DNA from 3 places in the Pseudovibrio sp. JE062 genome. Region 1 is predicted to be linked to each of the others. Evidence: predicted binding sites of a transcription regulator. Region 1 holds the regulator's gene; each other region holds the start of a gene.
What was found. Region 1 encodes PhoB, which activates phosphate uptake and scavenging genes when phosphate is short. Its sites were predicted from a motif close to TGTCATNNANCTGTCAT; they were not measured.
Positions count from the first base shown of each region.

Region 1 (4,944 bases):
GCAAGGCCGATCTGGAAGAGATCGTCGCCAGCTCCCTGCAGCGCGCCGGTCTGTTTGAGGAAGTGAAAGACCGTCTGGATGAGCCGGGAACCGGACTCTCCGGTGGTCAGCAGCAGCGCCTGTGCATCGCGCGCGCAATCGCTGTGTCTCCGGAAGTGATCCTGATGGATGAGCCATGTTCTGCGCTTGACCCGATCGCCACCGCAAAAGTGGAAGAGCTGATCGACGAGCTGCGCCAGAACTACACCATCGTGATCGTAACCCACTCCATGCAGCAGGCAGCGCGTGTTTCGCAGCGCACTGCATTCTTCCACTTGGGAACACTGGTGGAAGAGGGGCTGACCAACGACATCTTCACCAACCCCAAAGACCAGCGCACGCAGGATTACATCACTGGCCGTTTCGGTTAAAAATAATAGGCAAGGAGGTCTAAGGAGATCATCCGATGAAAGATCATATCGTCTCGTCCTTCAATGAAGAACTGAAAGAGTTGGCCGGTCGTGTCGTCGAAATGGGCGGCCTCGCAGAAACGCTGGTACATGATGCGGTCAGCGCACTGCTGCGACAGGACCGCGAGCTGGCAACCCGCACCATTGCGGCGGACAGGCGCCTCGACAACATGCAGGCCGAGCTGGAAGAGCTGTGCATCTCCGTGATCGCACGCCGCCAGCCGATGGCAAGCGATCTGCGCGACATCATCGCCGCCATGCGCATCTCCAACGATCTGGAGCGCGTTGGCGACATGGCCAAGAACATTGCAAAGCGGACGCTCGCAATTGAGAGTGAGTTCAACAACAAGCAGCTTGCTGTCGGCGTGGAGCACATGTCTGATCTGGCGCTGGAACAGCTCAAAGCCGTTCTGGATGCCTACACCTCCGGTGATTTGGAAGTCGTCCAGCGCGTACATCTGCGCGATGATGAGGTCGATGCGCTGTACACCAGTCTGTTTCGTCAGCTGCTCACTTACATGATGGAAGATCCACGCTCTATCACCATGTGCGCCCACCTGCTGTTCTGTGCAAAGAACATTGAGCGCATCGGTGACCATGCGACCAACATTGCCGAGAACATCTACTACATGATCTCCGGAAATCAGCTTCCGGCTGATCGTCCAAAAACGGACGAACTGGCAGACAGCAGCGCTGTCTGAGACGTGCCGCTCTCCGGGAAGCTGCAAGCCCGGAAGGCGACCACGTTGAACAAGGTTTGGAGTGCCGGGTTCATTATGCGGCACTTCATGTGTCAAATCAGAGGGCGGCTTCGCGTTTCTGATAAGAAAAGACGCAACTACAAAAGGTTAAAGTGGTTTACATGCACAGTGATGACGGTAAACTGCTTTACAACAGAAGGTGCAAAGAGAGCACTAGGGTATGCCTAAGATACTGATTGTAGAAGACGAAGAACCGTTAAGCCTGCTGCTGAGATACAATCTCGAAGCGGAAGGCTACAATGTCGACGTATGCGCAAGAGGAGATGAGGCAGAACTCCTGCTGCAGGAAAGCCAGCCGGACCTGCTCTTGCTGGACTGGATGCTGCCCGGCCTCTCCGGTATCGAGCTTTGCCGCCGTCTGCGGGCACGTTCAGAAACCGAACGCATGCCAATCATCATGCTCACAGCGCGTGGTGAAGAGTCTGAACGCATTCGTGGTCTGGCAACCGGAGCGGATGATTACGTCGTCAAACCTTTCTCCATTCCGGAGCTTATGGCCCGCGTGCGAGCGATCTTCCGCCGTGCATTGCCGGAAGTTGTCTCCACCATGCTCAAGTCCGGTGATATTGAGCTGGACCGTGAAACCCACCGCGTACGCAGAACTGGCCGTGAAATCCACCTCGGCCCAACCGAGTTCCGCCTGCTGGAGTTCCTCATGAGTGCTCCGGGCCGCGTCTACTCCCGCGAGCAACTGCTCGACGGTGTGTGGGGACATGATGTTTACGTGGATGAGCGCACTGTCGACGTCCATGTGGGCCGCCTGCGCAAAGCCATCAACAAGGGCCGCATGAAAGACCCGATCCGCACCGTCCGCGGCGCCGGATACGCTTTCAACGACCAGTTTGCTGTCGGGTAATCGATTTCTGCTATATGCGCATTATGAAACTGCATCTCTGATCCGGAGATGCAGACTAAAAACAATGCGGATAACAAATGAAAATCAAGACGGTTGATAGAGCAACCGCTCATATCTACGACAATCTCTGCCAGGCTTACGAGGCAGAGTTCTCGCCTCTCACGCACAAACAGCCTGACGCCAACGGCCTGTTCGCCAAGGACACGCTGCTGGAAGGCAACATCACCGGCTATCTGGTGTACAGCAACGACCTCCCGGCAGGACTGGCGGCCATCAAGCAGGAGGAGCAGGAGGGGTTCGAAGTCTGCGAGTTCTACGTCGTGCCTTACTACCGCCGACACAAGCTGGGCCTGCAGTTTGCCAGCGCGCTGTTTGATCAGATGCCCGGCAACTGGCAAATCAAACAGATTGAAGGCGCTGACCACGCCACCGCCTTCTGGCGCGCTGTGGTGAACGACTACACCTCAGGCCACTATCAGGAAGACAGCTACAACGATCCGTACTGGGGCAACGTCACCCGCCAAACCTTCAGCGCTCAGAAGCACTAAACGCAGTCACAGGCGGATAGTCGTTACAAAACAGGCACTCAGACAGCAAAAAGCCGGGCACTGGACCCGGCTCATAACGCTTGCTGTCAGTCTATTTTAGCTGGCGCGGCGGTTGCGGCGGTCGCTGACTGGCTGATAGGCAATGCTGCGGTGATGCGCGCAATACGGTGTGCCTGCATCTGACTGACGACCGCAGAAGTAGAAGTCTTCAGAACCCGGATCGCCAATTGGCCACTTACAGGTGCGTTCGTTCAATGTCAGGATGGATGCGCGTTCGGAAACCGGAATAAAGATTTCTGCGACTGGGACGGGAGCGATTTCGGTCTCGATCGTTTCAATTGGCTCAACTTTAAGAGCGTTGGCGCCTGCCACTGTTGGCTGAACTTGTCGAGGAGTAGGAGAGGGAGCTGCTGCTGCGACCGCTTCGGTCACTGTCGGTTTAATTGGAGAAGCTGTTCTTGCCGCTGGGGCAGTTGCCTTTCTCGTCTTGGTTGCACCGCCCCCTGATTTAGCACGCCCTGAAAGCCCGAGCCGGTGAACCTTACCAATTACGGCATTTCGGGTCACATTGCCTAGCTCCCCAGCGATCTGGCTTGCGCTTAACCCGTCTGCCCAAAGCTTGGTTAGTAACTCTACACGTTCTGCTGTCCAGCTCATTAAAGGCCCCCGTCTTCCTTCAGTGGCGCGCAAAACAGTATTCGCTCAGCTCGGACGTATCCGAATTTGCCGCTAACCTGAGCGTGTGTGCTTGCAGCGTTCAGTAACTACGAGATGGTGTATAACTCTTATCGCACAGTACTATATCGGCGTTCCTACGAGCAATAACCTCAAAGAATTGAGGTGGGGAAGACTCTGGTTTTCCCCAGAATTGCCGTACTACTACTTACCTATAACAGCCTTCTTGTGGTGGGAGAAGATTATCAATCTAAAGAATAGGAGCTGTTTGTTAAACCAAGTTCCACCGCATTCTTTCCAACACAAAGTAAGAGCTGATAGCGTTACCCCGTTGATATTTAATACATATATTTACCACTGAAAAACAACTAGTAAAAAACACTAGTAAACTACAAATTGCAGTGCAGATGCACTCGCCGAATGACACCTTCATATGACGCGGTACACGCTAGAGGTGTATTGAATAAACCTTAAGAGATATGGAAAAAAACTGGCCAGTGAAGAGGGGATTAGACCTCTACTCCACCATTTAAAAATGCCACAATGTGCCCTTCCTCAGGTAGCAGACCAACCGGAATGCACCGATAGGAAGCACAAAAAGCCGGCTGCCCATTCCTGAACAGGAGTAAGGTATTGCTGGCAATACGTGTTATTGACTGCCCTGAGGGAACGCGGTTTATATGTCGCCTTCCTTACAACCGGACACCTTCGGGTGTTGAATGAAGCGCCAGATGGCGTTTTTTGTTTTTGTAGCAACCAAGATTTTTGAGCAGAGTGCTCAATCCATGAGGAGTGAGAAATGACGACTTCGTCGCTAATGCAGACTTATGCACGTTCAGACCTGGCGTTTGAGCGTGGGGAAGGTGTCTGGCTTTATGCGGCTGATGGTCGACGATACATGGATTGTGCCTCGGGTATCGCCGTCTCCGGCTTGGGTCATGCGCATCCAAAGCTCGTTGAGGCGCTGAAAGGCCAGGCTGAAAAGCTGTGGCACGTCACCAACCTCTACACCATTCCAGAGGGTGAAAAGCTCGCAAAGCTGCTGACAGACAACACCTTTGCGGATGTTGTGTTCTTTACCAACTCCGGTACGGAAGCGACTGAAGGTGCCATGAAGGCAGCGCGTCGCTACCACTTTGCCAAGGGCAATCCGGAAAAGAACCGCATTATCACCTTTGAAAATGCGTTCCACGGCAGAACCATGGCAGCTCTGGCTGCTGGTGGTCAGCAGAAGTATCTGGAAGGCTTCGGTCCAGCACCAGAAGGTTTTGATCAGGTGCCGGCTGGCGATCTGGAAGCAGTCAAAAAGATAGTTGGCCCGGAAACCGCAGCCATCATGCTGGAGCCAGTTCAGGGCGAAGGCGGCATCCGCTCTATGGATCCAGCTTTCCTGAAGGGCTTGCGTGAGATCTGTGATGAAAACGACCTGCTGCTGATCTATGACGAGATCCAGACCGGCGTTGGTCGTACCGGCAAGCTCTTTGCCCACGAATGGGCTGGTGTTGCACCAGACCTGATGGCGATCGCAAAAGGCATCGGCGGTGGCTTCCCGATGGGGGCGTTCCTCGCAACCAATGAAGCGGCCAGCGGCATGGTGCCGGGCGTGCATGGCACAACATTCGGCGGCAACCCGCTGGCAATGGCTGTCGGCACTG
Region 1 is NZ_DS996809.1:328,148-333,091, reverse strand. It holds gene pstB (phosphate ABC transporter ATP-binding protein PstB) at 1-410, shown strand, start outside; gene phoU (phosphate signaling complex protein PhoU) at 446-1,150, shown strand; gene phoB (phosphate regulon transcriptional regulator PhoB) at 1,371-2,066, shown strand; gene PJE062_RS13940 (GNAT family N-acetyltransferase) at 2,144-2,614, shown strand; gene PJE062_RS13935 (GcrA family cell cycle regulator) at 2,711-3,271, opposite strand; gene PJE062_RS13930 (aspartate aminotransferase family protein) at 4,089-4,944, shown strand, end outside.

Region 2 (4,944 bases), on a different contig from region 1:
GTGTAGTTGAAGTCAAAGAGATCGTTGATTGAGATGCGGCCTGCATCCACTTCGCCTTCAAAGGCTTCCATGGTTTTAGCTGCAGCATCCTTGGCGTATTCAATCATCTGCTGATTGAGATTATCGCCATGTTCGACGGCAACTTCGGCCAGAAGAGCATCGGCAGTTTGTGACGTTCCTAGCATCTGGCCGGATACCTGCTCAATGCTCTCAGCATTGGCGGAGACCACACCGACCATTTCATCGCGATTGCGCAGCAGTTCGTCCGTATCAGCGTCATTGTTTGCGCAAGCGATGCGGATGGATTCTGTGTTGGCAGAGATGTTATCGACCATTGCTTCCAGCTCGTGGAAGAGATCGTTGATGGACTGTGTGCCGTTTTCAGCAGTCGCTACTGTATCAAGTGCGCCCTTACCGAGATCCACCAGAGTATCTGCTTCTTTGCCGAGCTGAAGGATTGTTTGGTCAATTTGTTCAGTCGCGACTGTGGTTTGCGTCGCAAGCGCCTTCACTTCGCTGGCAACCACGGCAAAGCCTTTGCCAGCCTCGCCTGCACGAGCCGCCTCAATTGTTGCGTTGAGGGCCAGAAGGTTGGTCTGACGGGCGATGGCGTCAATGGAACTGGAGAACTGACGCACATTCGCAAACGAGGCCTGGAGGCCTTCCAGTTGACGATTGATGTTGCTGATGGTTGTCGACAGACTGTTGATGTTGGCGAGTGCATCTGTCACCACTTCCTGAGACTTGGACATGGTATCGCGGGCATTGGTCGTCTGCTCTGCTGTCTGCTCAACGGCTGAGCTCACTTCCCGGTTACTCTCAACAACACGTCCAGAAGCTTCCTGAAGGCTTTCCATGGCTGTTTTCAGAGCGCCTGCGGTGTTGTTGACGGCATCCAGCTCTCCCGCAGCTGAGGCCATATCCAACGCGAGTGCGTCCAGCTCACCAAACAAGCGTGCACTATCTATTGAACTCTTAGGTTCTGTAATTTCCACTTCAGCAGACTGACCGATTACTTCTCCTTGGTCATTTGCAGCAGTTTCGGCGAGCAGTTGTGTGTTTCGCTTAAAAAAAGCCATGTCAAAAACCTCTCAATCGCGCAAAGGTTTTCATAGTTTTACTTATAGATTATTAACCTTGTTATTAATCCTCTCTCCCATTACAAGTGACTGGATTACAAGGGATAATAACAAAACATCCTGTGACTAAACTTCTATTTTCTAATTACTATGCGCGGTGCATATGATTTGTCGTGAAATGCGTCTGTCCGATCGGGACGCGGTTATTGCTCTTTGGAAGGCCGCTGGCGTCTTTCGTGAATGGAATGATCCAGTTCGGGATATTGCAAAAGCACTTGAGGGCGAACACTCAACTATTCTTGTCGGAGAACTGGACGGCATGATTGCCACCAGCATCATGTGCGGAGAGGATGGGCATCGCGGCTGGTTTTATTATGTCAGCACACATCCGGATCATCAGGGCAAAGGGTTAGGCAAAGCTATTACAGCTGCTGCAGAAGACTGGTTGCGCGAACGAGGCATCTGGAAAGTTAACCTGCTTGTACGTGGAGGTAACAGCCAGGTCGCGAGCTTTTATGAGGCACAAGGTTACAAGAACACCCAGAGCATCTGCCTGCAAAAGGTGATTGAGCCATAGACCATCAAGTTTTTATTCAGAATATTTAGTGGCTGTGAAACTTGCGGTAATCGATGCTGCGGTTTATAGGGTTTGGAAATTTCCTGTTGAGCCGTATAGCGTTGGGCGTCAATTCACTGAATTTTCATAGAGCTCCTTAATCAAGCCAAGCATCTTCGTCACATTTTGCAGTATTTTCTCATCTAAAATTAGAATAACGGAACAATATATAGGTATCACAACAAGTTAGCTAACTGACGCTCGTCAGATCTATATTTCACTTCTATGATTCCAATAATATGAATACAATACTCATATTACATCTGCAGTATTTTATAGGATTTATTGTTTCGTAAAGTTGTCATGCAGGCGCCTTAGTGTGCGCTCACCTTCTTCTACGGGATATTTCTAATGGCTAATGATTTGACGAATGAGCTCACAGCAGATGAGTGGGATGAGTTGAACTTCCCTCGTGCTGAAGAGAATGAATTTGACCGCGTTGTTGAGCGCGCAATTTCGCGCCGCGGTTTTCTGGGTGGTGTGCTGGCATTTGGTTCCGGCGCAGCGGTGATGGGCACAGGTGTGCTTGGTCTTTCCGCTTCTGAGGCGAAGGCGTCTGTTTCGCGTTTTGCTTTTCAGCCAATTCCAACATTTACTGACGCGACTGTTCATGTTCCGGAAGGATATAACTGGAAGATCCTGGCTCGCTGGGGCGATGCTCTGGTAGATGGTGCTGAAGAGTTCGATCATGAGACCGGTGGCTCTGCAGCGGGTGCAGACAAAGTGTTTGGTGAAAACACCGACGGCATGGAGAGCTTCCAGTATCAAGGCAAGCAACTACTGGCGATCAACCATGAATATGCCAATCGCCGCATCAACCTGCCTCAGAATGAAGATGGAACTCCAAAGAGCGCTGATGATGTTCTGAAACTGCAGCACCTTCAGGGTGTTGTGGTTATTGAAGTGGAAGAAGGCGATAGTGGTTGGGCGATCGTGAAGAACAGCCCGTTCAATCGCCGCATCACGCACAATACGCCGATGACACTTGCTGGGCCGGCGGCAGGTCACCTTCTGCTGCAAACTGCGGCTGATCCTTCAGGCACGCAGTCTCTTGGCACATTCAACAACTGTGGTTCTGGTAAGACACCATGGGGTACTTATCTGACCTGCGAAGAGAACTTCAACGGTTACTTTGGTGCAACCGATGCAGCTCCTGTAGAGCGCATGGACGGTGTTGATGCCGGGTACAAGCGCTATGGCGTCACGGATACCGGCTACAACTACGACTACCACAAGTTCGATGAGCGCTTTGACATAGCGAAAAACCCGAATGAGCCTCATCGTGCAGGCTGGGTGGTTGAGATTGATCCAACAGATCCAAACTCAACACCTGTCAAACGCACTGCACTGGGTCGCTTCAAGCACGAGAATGCAGAGGCGGTTTTGGCGCCAGATGGCCGCGTTGTTGTTTACATGGGCGATGATGAGCGCGGTGAGTTCATGTACCGCTTTGTCTCCAATGGTGTTTATGCACCGGGTCAGCCAACTGATGGTTTGCTGGATGACGGCACCCTTTATGTTGCCAAGTTCAATGATGATCAGACGGGCGAATGGTTGGCTCTGACACCAGACACAACAGGCATGGATGCGGCCAGCATCGTGATCTTCAGTCGTATTGCTGGTTCTGCTGTTGGCGCGACCACCATGGATCGTCCTGAGTGGATTTCAGCCAATCCCAATGCAGTTGAGGCGTACTGCTGCCTGACCAACAACAAGAACCGCGGCGTGAAGCCTAATGCAGGTGGTGATGACACCTCTGTCAACGGGCCGAACCCACGTGAGACCAACAAGTATGGCCAGATCGTGCGTTGGCGTCCTCATAATGAGGATCATGCCTCAGACACGTTCGATTGGGATCTCTATGTGATGGCTGGCAACCCAACCGTTCACGAAGGGCCCAAGGCTGGTTCTGAAAACGTGAATGCGGGCAACATGTTCAACTCTCCGGACGGTATGGGGTTTGACGAGAGTGGGCTTGTGTGGATCCAGACGGATGGTAGCGACAGCAATGAAGGTGACTTTGCTGGCATGGGTAACAACCAGATGCTGGTTGGTGATCCTGTGACGGGTGAGATTGCGCGCTTCATGACTGGTCCTAAGGGAGCTGAAGTGACCGGCCTGACATGGTCTGCTGATCGCCGCAGCATGTTTGTGGGCATTCAGCACCCAGGCGGTAACTGGCCAGATGGCGGTAAGCTGCCTCGCTCTTCCGTTATCGTGATCAAGCGCGACGATAATGGTGTGATTGGCTAAGCAGCCTTTCCAGCTTGAACGATATTGCCCTTCGGGAGTTGCCCTCCCGAAGGGTTTCATTTTGTGACTGTCACACTAGCGAAAGCTGAGCCTTTAGTGGCTGAAGACGGCAGTGATTTTGGCAGTCTGAAGTGTGTTCGCGCCAATCATATAGCCGACCAGTGCATTGCTTGGGTTCTCAGGGAGATCCAGTGCAGGCACGCCAAGTGCATGGATGGTGAAGATGTAGCGGTGTACCTCACCTGCCGGTGGGCAGGCACCGCCAAATCCTTTCGCACCGTAGTCGTTGGTGATTTCCATTGAGCCAGCAGGCAAAGTTTTGTTGTTGCTCGCGCCTTCTTCAAAAGAGTTTGTCGAGGCTGGGATGTTCACCACATTCCAGTGCCACCATCCAGAACCTGTTGGTGCATCTGGATCATAAGCAGTAAGGGCGAAGCTTTTGGTGCCTTCTGGCGCGTTGGACCAGCTGAGCTGCGGTGAGAGGTTGCCTCCGGTGCATCCGAACCCGTTGTAAACGAACTGGTTCGTAAGCTGCTGACCTTCAGCAATAGATGTGCTGGTGAGCTTAAAGTCTTGCGCTTGAGCAGCAGATGCAAATGAAGCTGCGATGGCCAGAGCAGTTATGAGTGGTTTCCGGAACATGTTTTCTCCAGTAACTTGGGGCGTTGAACATGTTCCATCTATAGGTTGCTTTGAAAAGACACGCTTTCACGTGCCACTCATAAACTATCAAATTTCGATCAACCCTCCCTCACTCTGATCTCTTTTGGGCGAATCCCAAAGCGTTTTTTGAAAGCCTCAGAGAAATGAGAGGGGGTATTAAACCCGCAGTCCAGCGCAATATTCGAGATTGGTTCATGCGTGGACTGCAACAAGGTCAGACCTTTTTCCAACCGGGTATGGAGCAGAACCTTTGCGAAGCCATGCCCGGACTTGGCAAGCCATCGGCGGAAGGTCGCCTCACTCATCGCAAAGTGGCTGGCAACGTCGGTGGCG
Region 2 is NZ_DS996820.1:5,646-10,589, forward strand. It holds gene PJE062_RS25250 (methyl-accepting chemotaxis protein) at 1-1,079, opposite strand, end outside; gene PJE062_RS25255 (GNAT family acetyltransferase) at 1,243-1,656, shown strand; gene PJE062_RS25260 (PhoX family phosphatase) at 2,047-3,948, shown strand; gene PJE062_RS25265 (YbhB/YbcL family Raf kinase inhibitor-like protein) at 4,042-4,590, opposite strand; gene PJE062_RS25270 (AraC family transcriptional regulator) at 4,689-4,944, opposite strand, start outside.
Region 2: PJE062_RS25260 (PhoX family phosphatase) is a predicted target of PhoB. The motif match lies at 1,984-2,000, and genes of this name have one in related genera.

Region 3 (4,944 bases), on a different contig from region 1:
GGGGCTGGACATAACTGTAAACGCTCATGCAAGTGCGCGGATCATCGAACAGATTGTTGCACTTGATAATGGCAGCAAGGAACTGATTGAGCAGGCTTCCATCCAGTTTGGTTTATCTGCACGAGGCTATCATCGCGTTTTGAAACTCTCTCGCACAATCGCAGATATGGATGGTTCGGATAAGGTGCAGAGGATTCATCTAGCTGAAGCGCTGAGTTTCAAGCGCTCTTCGGCCTATTTGGCAGCAGCATAATCTGCTATATCTTACCAATTGAATTTTACTGAATTTCCGAAATAGTTCGACTGGAGCAAATGCAGTGTTGAAGCGGAGACTAAAAACCGAGGAGAGCACCCACGTTGTTACTCAGGCTCGCGTGTCTCTGATCAAGCAAACAGAAGTCTCAGAGCAGTCCTCATTTATTCTCAAGAGTCTTTCCATCTTCGTTGGTGTTGTTTGTCTTGCAATCGCGCTGCTTTTGACGGATTGGCGTTCTGCACAAAGCCTTTATGTGGTGCTGCTTGCCTTTGGGGCCGGAGCTGTTCTGTTCCGCCGTTTTCCTGCAAGTGATGTGATTGCACAAAGCTGGAAAGCTGCTCAAATCCAAAGTGAGGTGGAGCAGCTGGAAGACCCTTCCGAACTGGCAAGTGATGCGGATTGGCAGCTGCGTGAAGCCGATGACCGGCACCGTTCCATTCTGGATGCGCTGGGCGCTATTGTTATCCGCTGTGACAGCAGCGGTCTCGTGCTCTCCATCAATGATGCGGGTAAGCGGAATTTTCCTACTGGATTTGGCATTGAAGTCGGCAAAGCCATTCACTTGCCTTATGCGGAAGACTTCACACCAGAACTTGAAGAAAGTGCAGCAGGAACAACGGAAGATGTTGCCTTGCGCACAAAACACGGAACCCGTTGGTATTCTCTGCTGCGTTTGAGCATTCGTGACGGCAGCGGGGGAGCTCCGATCATCCAATGGATCCTCACGGATGTCACAGACCGGCGGCACGCAGAGCAAAAGCTACGTGCAGACCGGGACCATGCCGCAAATGCCAGTGAAGCTAAATCCCGGTTTCTCGCAATGGTTAGTCATGAAATCCGAACGCCGCTCAACGGCGTGCTGGGCATGGCTGATTTGCTTGACGACACTTCAACAACCGCCGAGCAGCAGAACTACATCAACGCTATCAAAACATCTGGCTCAACGCTTCTGATGCTGATTGATGAGGTCCTTGATTACTCAAAAATAGAAGCCGGAAAACTGGAGCTAGAGACTGGAGCAGTAGAACTGACACCATTGGTCGAGCGTGTGGTGGAGTTGCTGTCTCCCAAGGCTCATGCCAAAGGACTACAAATCGGTTCTTACATTGCACCGGAAGTCCCGGAAACGATCCAGAGCGATCCAGCCCGGCTTCAGCAAGTGCTCTACAATCTGGTCGGCAATGCGATCAAGTTCACAGAGCAGGGCGGTGTTTCACTGGTCTTGCAGGTGTCGCAGGATTCCGCTGGCAATCATCTCTTGGAATTTGCAGTAAAAGACACCGGCCCTGGTATGGATGAAGTCACCGCAGCACGCATCTTCCGGGAGTTTGAACAAGGCGAATATGGGCGCGATCGCAAGTTCGATGGCGCCGGATTGGGACTGGCGATTTCCAAGAGACTTGCAGAACTGATGGGCAGCTCATTGACTGTTCAAAGTCAGCTCGGATGTGGTTCGACGTTCCTTCTTGAAATGCCACTCGATCAGATTGTCGATGAGGCTATTGAAGAACATTCAGAGCACATTGCAATCCTGACCAGTAATTATGTTGAAGCTGATCTGGTTCAGAGAACACTGATTAGCAACGGTTTTGTTCAGACCCGAGTGCTTGATATAGAAGAATTGGAAGCAAATCTGCTTACAGCACAGCTTGATCGCCTGTTGGTTGGTGAAGAGTATGTTGAGCGTATTCGCGACTTTTATCAGGAGTATTCTATTCATGCTCCTGAGATCATCGTGCTCATCAAACCTCAGGAACGAGCTCGCATTGCCGATATCAAAACTGGCGAGTTTTCTGGCTATCTCACACGTCCTGTACGCCGCGCATCTTTGTTGCGCCTCATTGCACTTGGTCCCGAAGTTGAAGAAACGGATGAACAACACAATGCGGCTCCAGAAGAGAACGAGCCGCCTGAGGAACCGCGGGAGCGCGCACCTCATCTCAATGTTCTTGTAGCAGAAGATAATCCGATCAACTGGATACTGGTCAAGGCTCTATTAGGCAAACTGGGGCACCACGCGGAGCTCGCCGAAGATGGGCACAAGGCTGTTGCTCTCAGCACAACAGGAACATTTGATGTAGTTCTGATGGATCTGCACATGCCAGGCCTTGATGGACTGGAAGCGATTTCCCAAATTAGAGGCAGAGAAGACAATTCTGCGGCTCAGGTTCCGATTTTTGTTGTTTCAGCGGATGTTATGCCGGAGGCAAAAGAAGAAGCTCTGAAGGCTGGTGCAGATGGATTTTTGAGCAAACCCCTGAAAAAGCAGGATCTCGAAGCTGTGCTAAAGCGGTATGCTAAGGGGTAACTTGGTATATTTAGCCTGTTCAATATCAAGAGGCGGTTGTTATACTCAGGTTAACTGTGGTGACAGCATGGTTTAGCAGATATGGGCACGCTTAAGCGGATAAATGTTGGTGCTATGTCACTCAACTGTCCTAAAACGAGCTTATATCATAGATTGACTACCCAAAATTGACATGGGTTACTCGATTGGTGCAAATTCAGAAAGGCGTTCTCATTATTGCAATGTTTTTTAAACACCTAAGCAATATGAGATATTTATAGTATGGCTGGATCTGGACATCTTTCCCCGATGAAAGTCCTAAGAAAAATCACACCGAACAAGCTTGCAGGGCGACCTGCGCCGCGGTGGATCCCACAGGCAATGCTGGGAAAAATGCCGGAGGCAGGACAAAGCCTCGGTAAGATTGGACCGCTTGAAGTTCGCCTTTCCAATGGCGCCAAAGAACTCAAGATGTCTCAGCGTTTGCGCTACGAAGTGTTTTACGAAGAGATGTCTGCGATTGCAGATGCTCAAACGCAGCTAAGCCGCCTTGATCGCGACAGTTACGACGAGATCTGCGATCATTTGCTGGTTGTGGATCACAACAGTCAGGTTCGCAATAAACCGTTCTCCAAACTGAAACCTCAGATTGTCGGCACATATCGTCTTCTCCGTCAGGAACTGGCTGAGTTGAACGGTGGTTTCTATACGGCTGGCGAGTTTGATATTCAGGGCATCTTGGATCGTCACAGCGATCTGAACTTTATGGAGCTTGGTCGCTCCTGTGTTCTGAAGCCTTATCGCACCAAGAAGACCGTTGAACTGCTGTGGCATGGCATCTGGTCTTATGTGTTGATGCATAATGTAGATGTGATGATTGGTTGTGCTTCGATTGAGGGCACCGATCCTGATCTGCTTGCAGAACAACTTTCCTTCCTGCATCATTTTGCCGGAGCTCCCGAAGAGTGGCGAGTTTCAGCACTTCCTGACCAGTACGTGGACATGAACCGCATTCCAAAAGATCAGGTCGATCAACGAGCTGCACTGCGTTCATTGCCACCGCTCATCAAGGGCTACTTGCGCCTTGGTGCTTTTATTGGTGATGGCGCTGTAATTGACCACCAGTTTGGAACAACTGATGTGCTGATCATTATGCCGGTCTCCAAGCTGAACTCACGCTACGTGAATTACTATGGCGAGGATGCTAGCCGGTATTCCAGCTAGATTCTCAGAAGCATCTCATTCAATGAAGGGCGGGTTTCCGCCCTTTTTATTTGCGCGAATATCGATACACGCTCTCCAGTTTTGATTGCTGATCTTCGCAATTCGCGTGAATGGTTTAACGCAGAATTAAGCCTGTTTCCTTAAAATCGTTCGTGTTTTGTATCCAGGTTACGGTCTCACTCCCAAGCAGTCTGTGGCCTGTGTTTGTTCAGGCATGCTCAGTCTTATCTGATCGCCATCGCCTGAGATAAGTGATTAGTATCGGGGTGATTTGGAGTTATGGCGACTGGCCAAAATGGAAATGGCAGAAAACGGAGGCCTGTGCGCCCCGGGCAACGCCCTTCCAGCAGACCGCCTCAGCAGCCCGGTGCCGGTCAGCCCAAACGCCCTCCACAATCACAACGTCCTCGTCTGCAAGGCGTTGCACTGCGGCCTGAAGACGACGAGGATTACATCCGCCGTCCAAACAGGGTCGCGGCCACGAACAAGCAGGCGGCCCCACGACCACGCCGTGCACCACAAACTCCCTCAGCGTCGAGCAGAAAACCTGCACCGCAGAGGCCGCGACAAACGCAAAACACCACAGCCAAGAGGCCTGCGAAGAAGCCGAGCCGGAAGGCGAAACAGCAGACATTGGCGGCGCTGGATGCCGCAACATCCTCTGGAAAGCCCAAAGGCCAGAGTAAGTTCCGGCGATTTATGTGGAAGTCGCTGCGCTTCTGCATGTATTGGAGCGTGGTCCTTGGTATCTGGGGCATTGTTGTTGTTGGCGGTATTCTTGCTTATTACGCGGCACATTTACCGCCAGCCTCAGAGTGGGCTGTGCCGCAGCGACCACCGAATGTGCGCATCGTTTCTGCAAACGGAACTTTGATCGCAAACCGTGGAGACACTGGCGGCGAGGCCGTTCGGCTGGAGCAACTGCCGAAGTACTTGCCTGATGCCGTGATGGCGATTGAAGATCGGCGGTTCAAGTATCATTTTGGGATCGATCCGATCGGTCTCGCCCGTGCAGCGTTTGTAAACTACACCAGCGGGCGTACTGTTCAGGGTGGTTCCACACTCACACAGCAGCTGGCTAAGAACCTGTTTTTGAAGCCGGAACGCACCATGCAGCGAAAGATGCAGGAAGTGGTGATGGCGCTGTGGCTGGAGTGGAACTACAGCAAAGAAGAAA
Region 3 is NZ_DS996810.1:87,291-92,234, forward strand. It holds gene PJE062_RS15135 (YifB family Mg chelatase-like AAA ATPase) at 1-253, shown strand, start outside; gene PJE062_RS15140 (PAS domain-containing hybrid sensor histidine kinase/response regulator) at 318-2,564, shown strand; gene PJE062_RS15145 (GNAT family N-acyltransferase) at 2,826-3,767, shown strand; gene PJE062_RS15150 (transglycosylase domain-containing protein) at 4,467-4,944, shown strand, end outside.
Region 3: PJE062_RS15145 (GNAT family N-acyltransferase) is a predicted target of PhoB. The motif match lies at 2,680-2,696, and genes of this name have one in related genera.